Linked DNA regions of Saccharibacillus brassicae. The protein of the gene in region 1 interacts with the protein of each later gene in a pairwise test. Links are inferred from orthologs where the notes say so. Each region holds a gene or a part of one and is shown on either strand. Other genes may lie near its edges.

Region 1 (5,367 bases):
TCGTCATGTGCCGCACATGCGGCTACGTCGCGGAATGCCCGAACTGCGACATCTCGCTGACGTTTCATCAGCGCTCCAACAATTTGCGCTGCCATTACTGCGGCCATGCCGAGACGGTGCCGGAGACGTGCCCGGAATGCGGCAGCGAGCATATCCGCTATTTCGGCACCGGCACGCAGCGGGTCGAAGAAGAACTCGCCAAGCTGTTCCCGGCTATTCGGGTCGTGCGCATGGACGTCGACACGACGAGCGAAAAAGGCTCGCACGAAAAGCTGCTGCAGCAGTTCCGCGACAAAAAAGCGGACGTGCTGCTCGGCACGCAGATGGTCGCGAAAGGGCTCGACTTCCCCGACGTGACGCTGGTCGGGGTCATCGCGGCCGATTCGGCCTTGAACCTGCCCGATTTCCGGGCGGCCGAAAAAACGTTCCAACTGCTCACGCAGGTCGCCGGACGGGCAGGGCGGCATCATCTGCCCGGCGAAGTATTTATTCAATCGTACAACCCGGATCATTATTCGGTGCTGCACGCTTCGAAGCACGATTACCACTCGTTCGTGCGCGAGGAACTCGGGCATCGGCGCAAGCTCGGCTATCCGCCGTACTGCCGGCTCATTCTCGTGACGTTCTCGCATGAACAGCTGCCGGTCGTCGTGCGCATGGCGGAGAACTACGCCGCCCTGGTCAAAGAAAAAGCGCGCGCCCGCGGCTGGCTGGCCCGGATGGACAAGCTTGTGCCGAACGTGCTTGACCTGCTCGGACCGATCGCGTCGCCGATTCCCCGGATCAAAAATAGATACCGGTTTCAATGTATGATAAAATGGCGTGGAGAAATGGACGCCGCTCTGCTGGCGCGGGAAATCGCGGATGAACTGGAAGACACGGCGAAGGAGCAGGACCTGCTCATCAGCATCGACGTCGACCCTCAGGTCATGATGTGACGCGGTTCCCCGCGTTTTTTGCATGGGACGAAGACGGGCCCGACGACTACTACGGATTCAAGGAAGGTGCTTGACATGGCTATTCGACTGATCGTAAAACAACCCGACGAGGTTTTGCGCAAAAAAGCAAAAGAAGTGACGAAGATAACGCCGAACGTTCAGAAACTGATGGCCGACATGGCGGAGACGATGTACGATGCGCAGGGCGTCGGCCTCGCCGCGCCGCAGGTAGGCATCCTGAAGCGCGTTATCGTGATCGACGTCGGCGACGAACACGGGTTGATCGCGATGATCAATCCCGAAATCGTGGAGCGCGAAGGCGAACAGTTCGGAGCGGAAGGCTGCCTGAGCATCCCGGGACTGAACGGCGACGTGCGCCGTGCGCAGACCGTGACGGTTCGCGGACTGGATCGGGACGGCCAAAGCCTGAGCGTTACCGGCAGCGGGCTGCTGGCCCGCGCGCTGCAGCACGAAATCGACCATTTGGACGGCATTCTGTTTACGGATGTGGCGGACAAAATTTATGAATGGGGTCAGGAAAGCGAGGCAAACCAATGAGTGAAAAGAAAAGAATCGTATTTATGGGCACGCCGCAGTTTGCGGTGTCCTGCCTGGAAGCGCTGCTGGAAAGCGACTGCAATGTCGTGGCGGTCGTGACCCAACCCGACCGGCCGCAGGGCCGCAAAAAGGTGCTGACGCCGTCGCCCGTCAAGGAAGCGGCGCTGAAGCATCATCTGCCCGTGCTGCAGCCCGAGCGCATGCGCAGCAAGGAAGCGGTCGAAGAACTGGCTTCGTTCCATCCCGACCTGATCGTCACGGCCGCCTACGGCCAGATCCTGCCGAAGTCGCTGCTCGAAGTGCCGGAACTCGGCTGCGTCAACGTGCACGGCTCGCTGCTGCCCGCTTACCGGGGCGGCGCTCCGATCCAGCGTTCGATCATGAACGGCGAACCGAAAACGGGCATTACGCTCATGTATATGGCTGAAGGGCTCGATACGGGCGACATGATATCCGTCACCGAAGTGGACATTACGGACCGGGACGATTCCGGGTCGCTGTTCGAGAAAATGGCGGAAGCCGGCGCGGCGCTGCTCAAGCGCGAACTGCCCCGCCTGCTGAACGGCCGCGTTGCGGCCCGGGCGCAGGACGAGTCGCTTGCGACGTACGCGCCGAACCTGTCGCGCGAAGACGAACGGATCGACTGGACCCGTTCGCCGCGCGAGATCTTCAATCAGGTGCGCGGCTTGTCGCCGTTCTCCGGCGGCTATACGCTGTGGAACGAAGAAGTGTTCAAGATTTGGCAGGTGGAACCGCCCGAAGAGAACGGACCCGAAGCGGGAGCCGCTCCCGGAACGGTGCTTGACGTGAACAGCCAGGCGATCGTCGTCGCCTGCGGCAGCGGAGCCGTCCGGCTGACCAAAGTGCAGCCTGCCGGCAAAAAAGCGATGCCGGTGTCCGAATTCGTGCGCGGAACGTCGATGCAAGCAGGGACGGTGCTCGGATGAACGGAAACAAAGAGAACGGAAACAAACAAAACGGCAAACGTCCCGAAGGAACAGGGATCCGCATGTTCGGCACGGGAGCCAAGCCGTCCGGCGGCTTCGATCCGAACAAGCCCGCGGCTTCCCCGAAAAGCGCCGACGGCAAAAAGCCGACCGACCGCAAAAAAGTAGATGACCGTAAAAAAACGGACGATCGCAAAAAAGCGGACGATCGCAAAAAGGCCAAAGAACTCGGCCGCAACGCAAGCGGCGCGCTCAAGCGGATCGAAGCCAAAGCGGCGGGCAAATCCGCGGGCGGGTCCGACTCGAACAATGGGAACGCCGCGAAGCCGGCGGCCCGGCAGACCGCCAAGCCTGCCGCGCGGCCGTCGTCCAGACCGGCAGCCGCGCAGACAGCCGGGCCGCGCTCACAATCCGCGCCATCCTCGCAATCCGGAGCAGCCAGACCGGCAGCCTCGGTAGAAGCCAAGCCGGCAGCCGTGCATGAATCGGCATCTCGCTCGACAGCCGGTTCGAAGTCCGATGCCAGATCCAAGTCTGCATTCAAAGCCGCACCGGCAGACCGCCGTCCGGCGGCGTCGGCCTCCGATCGGCCGCGCTCCGGCGGAACCGGTCCTGCGGGCGCAGCCCCGAAGCCGGCGTCCGCCGCAGCGCAGCCGGCCAAGCCGAAGCCCGGCCCGAACGGCGGCTATCCGCGCCGGAGCCGCGAAGCTTCGACCGCGCGCGAAGTGGCGCTCAACGTGCTCACCGGCGTCGACGAGAACGCCGCGTACAGCAATTTGCTGCTGAACCGCGCGCTGCAGCAGGCGGAGTTGAGCCCGGCGGACGCGGGCCTTGCGACCGAGCTCGTCTACGGGACGATCTCGCGCCAGGCGACGCTGGATTATTTCCTTGATCGGTTTATCAAGAGCGGCGTCAAGCGCCTGAACCCGTGGGTGCGCAGCCTGATGCGGATGTCGCTGTACCAGATCCGCTACCTGGACCGGGTTCCCGCTCACGCGGCGGTGAACGAAGCGGTCGAGATTGCCAAGAAAAGAGGCCATTCCGGCATCGCCGCGATGATCAACGGCGTGCTGCGCAGCGTGCTGCGCGAAGGAGACGCGCTGTCGATTCCGGATGACCTGCCGACGGCGGAGCGGATCGCCCTGCAGCATTCGCACCCGCAGTGGCTCGTCGAGCGCTGGATTGCCCAATACGGCGAAGAAACGGCGGAAGCCGTCTGCGCGTCGAACAACGAAGCGCCGAAGGCGAGCCTGCGCGTCAACACGCTGCGAATGGATCGCGCGGAACTGCTGCGCGAACTGGAAGCCGAAGGCCGCAGCGTTCGCGCTTCGGACCTTGCGCCGCAGGGCGTCATCGTCGAGAGCGGCGGCAATCTGGCGAACGACCGTCTGTACCGGGACGGCCGCTTCAGTATTCAGGACGAGAGTTCGATGCTCGTGGCCGAAGCGCTGGCGCCGGAACCGGGCATGAGCGTGCTGGACTGCTGCGCCGCGCCGGGCGGCAAAACGGCGCATATCGCCGAGAAGATGGGCAACCGCGGGCGCATCGTGGCCAACGATCTGCATGAACACAAGCAGGGGTTGATCGCGGAGCAGGCCGAGCGGCTGGGCCTGTCGTGCATCGAGACGAGCGTGGGCGACGCCCTGACGCTCAAAGATCGCTTCGAACCGGCTTCGTTCGACCGCGTCCTGCTGGATGCGCCGTGTTCGGGCTTCGGCGTAATCCGGCGCAAACCGGATCTGCGCTGGGCCAAGACGCCGGAAGACGCCGCTTCGATCGCGAAGCTGCAGCGGCAGATGCTGGGCGCCGTGGCCGGTTTGGTGAAGCCGGGCGGCATCCTCGTCTACAGCACGTGCACGATCGAGCGCGAAGAAAACCAGCGCGCGGTCGCCGAATTCCTGCGCGACCACGCGGAATACGTCTCGGAGCCGTTCGACGCGCCTACGCTCGACGATCTGCCGCAGGCCGGCGGAGCGGGTGTACAAATCCTGCCGAACCAGTTCGGTTCGGACGGCTTCTATATCGCCAGACTGCGCCGCAGAGACTAAAGTTCCCGTACTTTTTTACCGAAAAAAAGGATTGAAAAGACGTCTGCGTCCGATAAGAAAGAGGGACCTTCGCCAGACCCGCCAGAGGGATGGTCGGGGTTCCTCTTTAGCATGAACGCCTTTTGTGCTAATATAGATAAGATGAAAACCGATAAAGTCAACGCATTCGATAAAATCAACGAACAGGGGATAACCGACAACATGAAACCTTTCATATACGATTACAATCTTGACGCTCTGCGAGAGTGGGTTAAGGAAAACGGAGAAGCGGCTTTCCGCGCCGACCAGATCTTCGATTGGATCTACGTCAAGCGCGTATCGAGCTTCGAGGAAATGACCAACCTGTCCAAAAGCCTGCGCGAGAAGCTGGACGGTCAGTTCGCTTTTGTCACACTCAAAGAAATTACCAAATTCCAGTCCAAAGACGGCACCGTGAAGTTCCTGTTCGGCCTGCATGACGAACATGCGATCGAGACGGTCATCATGAAGCACAACTACGGCAACAGCGTCTGCGTAACGACCCAGGTCGGCTGCCGGATCGGCTGCACATTCTGCGCGTCCACGCTCGGCGGACTGAAGCGCAACCTGACGGCGGGCGAGATCGTCGCGCAGGTCGTCGAAGCGCAGAAGATGCTCGACAAAGACGGCGAGCGCGTCAGCAGCATCGTGATCATGGGCTCCGGCGAGCCGTTCGAGAACTACGAAGCGACGATGACGTTCCTGCGCATCATGATCCACGAAAAAGGACTGAATATCGGACAGCGCCACATTACCGTCTCGACGAGCGGCATCGTGCCGAACATTTACAAATTCGCCGACGAAGACACGCAGATCAACCTGGCGATTTCCATCCATGCGCCGAACGACAAGCTGCGT
Region 2 (3,516 bases), 4.3 Mb from region 1 along the record:
GCTTCCGTGTCGAACACCGTGTAGACGGCGCCGACCGGCGTCACGTTGATAAAGTCGACGCTGATCGCGTTCTCGGCCATCGCCTTGAACACGTTCAGCGACAGCTGGCCGCTCGGGTCCGGCTGTTCGACCGTAATCTGAGTGACGCTGCTCACGTAGGCGATGCCGGTCACGAAACGGTCGATCACGCCGGCCGACACGTCCGCGAAGTTCTCCGGATGCGTGACGAGCGTGCCTTCTTCTTCGGAAAAGGTCGAACGGACCCGCACCGGGATTTGCGCCTGCATGGCGATCTCGACCGCACGCGGATGGATGACTTTGGCGCCTTGGTAAGCCATGTTGCAAATCTCGGTATAGCTGACCACTTCAAGCGGCTTGGCGTCTTCCACCAGGCGCGGATCGGCGGTCAGAATGCCGTTCACGTCCGTATAGATGTCCACGATCTCCGCATGCAGCGCGGCGCCGAGCGCCGTCGCCGACGTATCGCTGCCGCCCCGGCCGAGCGTCGTGAGATCGCCGTATTCGTTCTGTCCCTGGAACCCGGTCACGATCACGACGCTGTGGTCCTGCAGTTCGCGCAAAATGCGCTCGGGGCGCATCTCCAAAATCCGCGCGTTGCCGAAATGGCTGTCGGTCATGAAGCCGGCCTGCGCTCCGGTCAGCACGGTCGCGTCAATGCCTTCCTGATGCAAAATGCCGCAAAGCGTAGCCGCGGAGATGATCTCTCCGCAGCCCATCAACAAATCTTTTTCTTTGGCCGGCAGCGATTTGCCGCTCGTGCCTGCCGCCCAGCCGAGCAGCGTGTCGGTCGCGTACGGATCGCCGCTGCGTCCCATCGCGGACACGACGACGACCAGTTGATAACCGGCCGCCAGCTCCCGCTGAACGTGGCGGACGACGTGCGCTCTCGCTTCTTCCGAAGACAGCGACGTCCCGCCGAATTTTTGAACCCGAATAGCCATGGTCTCTTCCTTTCGTTTAGGCCTGCTGCGAACGAGCCGCAATGATTTCCGCGATTTGCACGGCGTTCCACGCCGCGCCCTTGAGCAGATTGTCGGAGACGATCCACAGGTTCAGCCCGGTCGGCGAATCGAGGTCGCGGCGCAAACGGCCCACGAACACGTCGTTTTTGCCCGCGGCGTCGGTCGCCAGCGGATACGCCTGATTGGCCGGATCATCGATCACGGTCAAGCCCGGCGCGTTTTCGAGCAGCGAACGCACTTCGGCCAGATCGTATTCCGAACCGAGTTCCACGTACACCGACTCGGAATGGCCGTACACGACCGGGATGCGCACGCAGGTCGCGGTCACCTGAATCGACTCGTCGCCCATAATTTTTTTGGTTTCGTTGATCATCTTCATCTCTTCGTACGTAAAGCCGTTGTCCGTGAACTTGTCGATCTGCGGCACGGCGTTGAACGCGATCTGATGCTTCACCGGCAGCGAAGCGACAGGCAGCACGTCCGGGTTGACCGGCTCGCCGTTCACGATCGCTTTCGTCTGGCGGTTCAGCTCGGCGATCGCTTTGGCGCCCGAACCGGATACCGCCTGATACGTCGATACGATGATCCGTTTAAGGCCGTAGCGGTCCTGCAGCGGCTTCAGCGCGGCCACCATCTGGATGGTCGAACAGTTCGGGTTGGCGATCACGCCGTTATGCTCGAAAATTTTCTCCGCGTTCACTTCGGGCACGACCAACGGAGCGGTCGGATCCATCCGGAAAGCGCTCGTGTTGTCGATGCAGACCGTGCCGCGCTTGATCGCTTCCGGCACGAGCGCCTTGCTCACGTCTCCGCCCGCGCTGAACAGCGCGATCTGCACGCCTTCGAAGCTCTCCGGCTTCGCTTCTTCGACCGTCACGTCCTCGCCCTTGAACTTCAGCTTGCTGCCCGCGCTTCTCGCGGACGACAGCAGTTTCAAGGTCTTGATCGGGAAGTTGCGCTCTTCGAGCAATCTCAGGATTTGTTCGCCGACCGCACCGGTCGAGCCGACTACGGCTACGTTAAACGTTTCATTCGACATCTGGCTTGTCTCTCCTTTATATGGGGCAAAATCGCTAAACATCAAGGTTTGCATTGTGAATATCATAGTGGGTCTCGAAATAAAAAGCAAGACGTCCGCACGCTACGAAAACGGCCCGCAAGCGAAAAAAGCCCGCGGCTTTCTTCGCTGCGAAGAAGCCGCGGCTGCCCGCAAAATATCGTTTATTTGCCGGTGTGCCCGAATCCGCCGCTGCCGCGAACGGTGTCGGACAGCTCTTCCACTTCGGCCAGTTCCGTCTCCGGCACTTCCTGGAATACCATCTGCGCGATCCGCTCCCCGCGCGCGATCGTGAACGGCTCCTCGCCCAGATTGATCAGCAGCACTTTGATCTCCCCGCGGTAATCCGCGTCGATCGTGCCGGGCGTATTCAGGCATGTGATGCCATGCTTGAACGCCAAGCCGCTGCGTGGACGAATCTGCGCTTCGAGCCCGCCCGGCATCGCGATGGCGATACCTGTCGGCACGAGCGTCCGCTGCATCGGCTCAAGCACGATCGGCGCGAGCACGGCGGCCTGCAGGTCGTAACCCGCGGCAAGTTCGGTCATTTTGCGCGGAATCGCCAGGTCTTCGTTCCCGGCGAACCGTTTAATTTGTATCAGATGGGACAAGTTCATCTCTCCTCAATGCGTTAATCGCCCGGTCCGAGCCGCCGACCATCGCCACGGCGAACGGTTTGGCGAACAAGTGGTCGAGCGCGAGCCGGACGTCGGCTTCGGTCACCGCTTCGACTTTGGCGATCGTCTCGTCGATTGTCTCGTGGCGGCCGAGCATCAGTTCGTTTTTGCCGAGACGGTTCATCCGGCTTCCGCTGCCTTCGAGGCCCATGATCAGGCTGCCTTTGAGCTGCTGCTTGCCTTTGCGGATCTCGTCTTCGGTCAAGCCCCGGCTTTGCACTTCATGCAGCACCTGCTGCGTCAGCTTCAGCACGTCGGCGGTCTGCTTCGGCGCGGTTCCGGCATAGATCGTAAAGTAGCCGCTGTCGGCATGCGCGCTGTGATACGAATAGACGGAGTAGGCCAAGCCGCGCTTTTCCCGGATTTCCTGGAACAGCTTCGAGCTCATGCCTCCGCCGATCGAATTATTGAGCAGCGCCATGGCGTACTGCCGGGGATCGTCATACCCGAACCCCTGGAACGACAGACAGATATGGTTCTGTTCCGTTTTCTTCTTGCGGTACACGAGTCCGCCGTCGAAGGACGGTTCGACGATCGGAGACGGCGTTCCCTTACGGCCGAACGAACCGAAATGCTGTTCGAGCAGCTCTTCGAGATCGTCTCCGAGATTGCCGGCGATCGCCACAATCGTATTGTCGACCGTGTAGCGCTCGTGCAGAAACCGCTGCAGGTCTTCCGAAGTCATCGGAGCGAGATGCTCCTGCGTGCCGAGTATCGGCATCGCCAACGGATGGCCTTCGTAAGCCGCTTCCACGATCAGGTCGTGCACCAGATCATCGGGATCGTCCAGATACATAGA

The links. Proteins that work in one complex are often made in the same cells at the same time.
Region 2: the proteins of def (region 1) and FFV09_RS19835 interact in binary tests that used the Escherichia coli proteins (3 or more experiments, as listed by UniProt). The link is inferred for Saccharibacillus brassicae from one-to-one orthologs.

The regions. Positions count from the first base shown.
Region 1 is NZ_CP041217.1:467,447-472,813, reverse strand. What follows is about bases 1-2,754. They hold def (peptide deformylase), read left to right. Parts: upstream 1-1,013; coding sequence 1,014-1,496; downstream 1,497-2,754. Other genes in these bases: fmt (methionyl-tRNA formyltransferase), read left to right, coding at 1,493-2,443; priA (primosomal protein N'), read left to right, coding at 1-938. In the rest of the region: 16S rRNA (cytosine(967)-C(5))-methyltransferase RsmB, read left to right, coding at 3,169-4,491; dual-specificity RNA methyltransferase RlmN, read left to right, coding at 4,693-5,367. UniProt on the Escherichia coli protein: Removes the formyl group from the N-terminal Met of newly synthesized proteins. Requires at least a dipeptide for an efficient rate of reaction. N-terminal L-methionine is a prerequisite for activity but the enzyme has broad specificity at other positions.
Region 2 is NZ_CP041217.1:4,733,494-4,737,009, reverse strand. Bases 1-2,764 are described here. They hold FFV09_RS19835 (aspartate-semialdehyde dehydrogenase), read right to left. Parts: upstream 2,023-2,764; coding sequence 979-2,022; downstream 1-978. Other genes in these bases: FFV09_RS19825 (M16 family metallopeptidase), read right to left, coding at 2,629-2,764; dut (dUTP diphosphatase), read right to left, coding at 2,205-2,657; dapG (aspartate kinase), read right to left, coding at 1-962. Outside these bases: more of FFV09_RS19825, read right to left, coding at 2,765-3,516.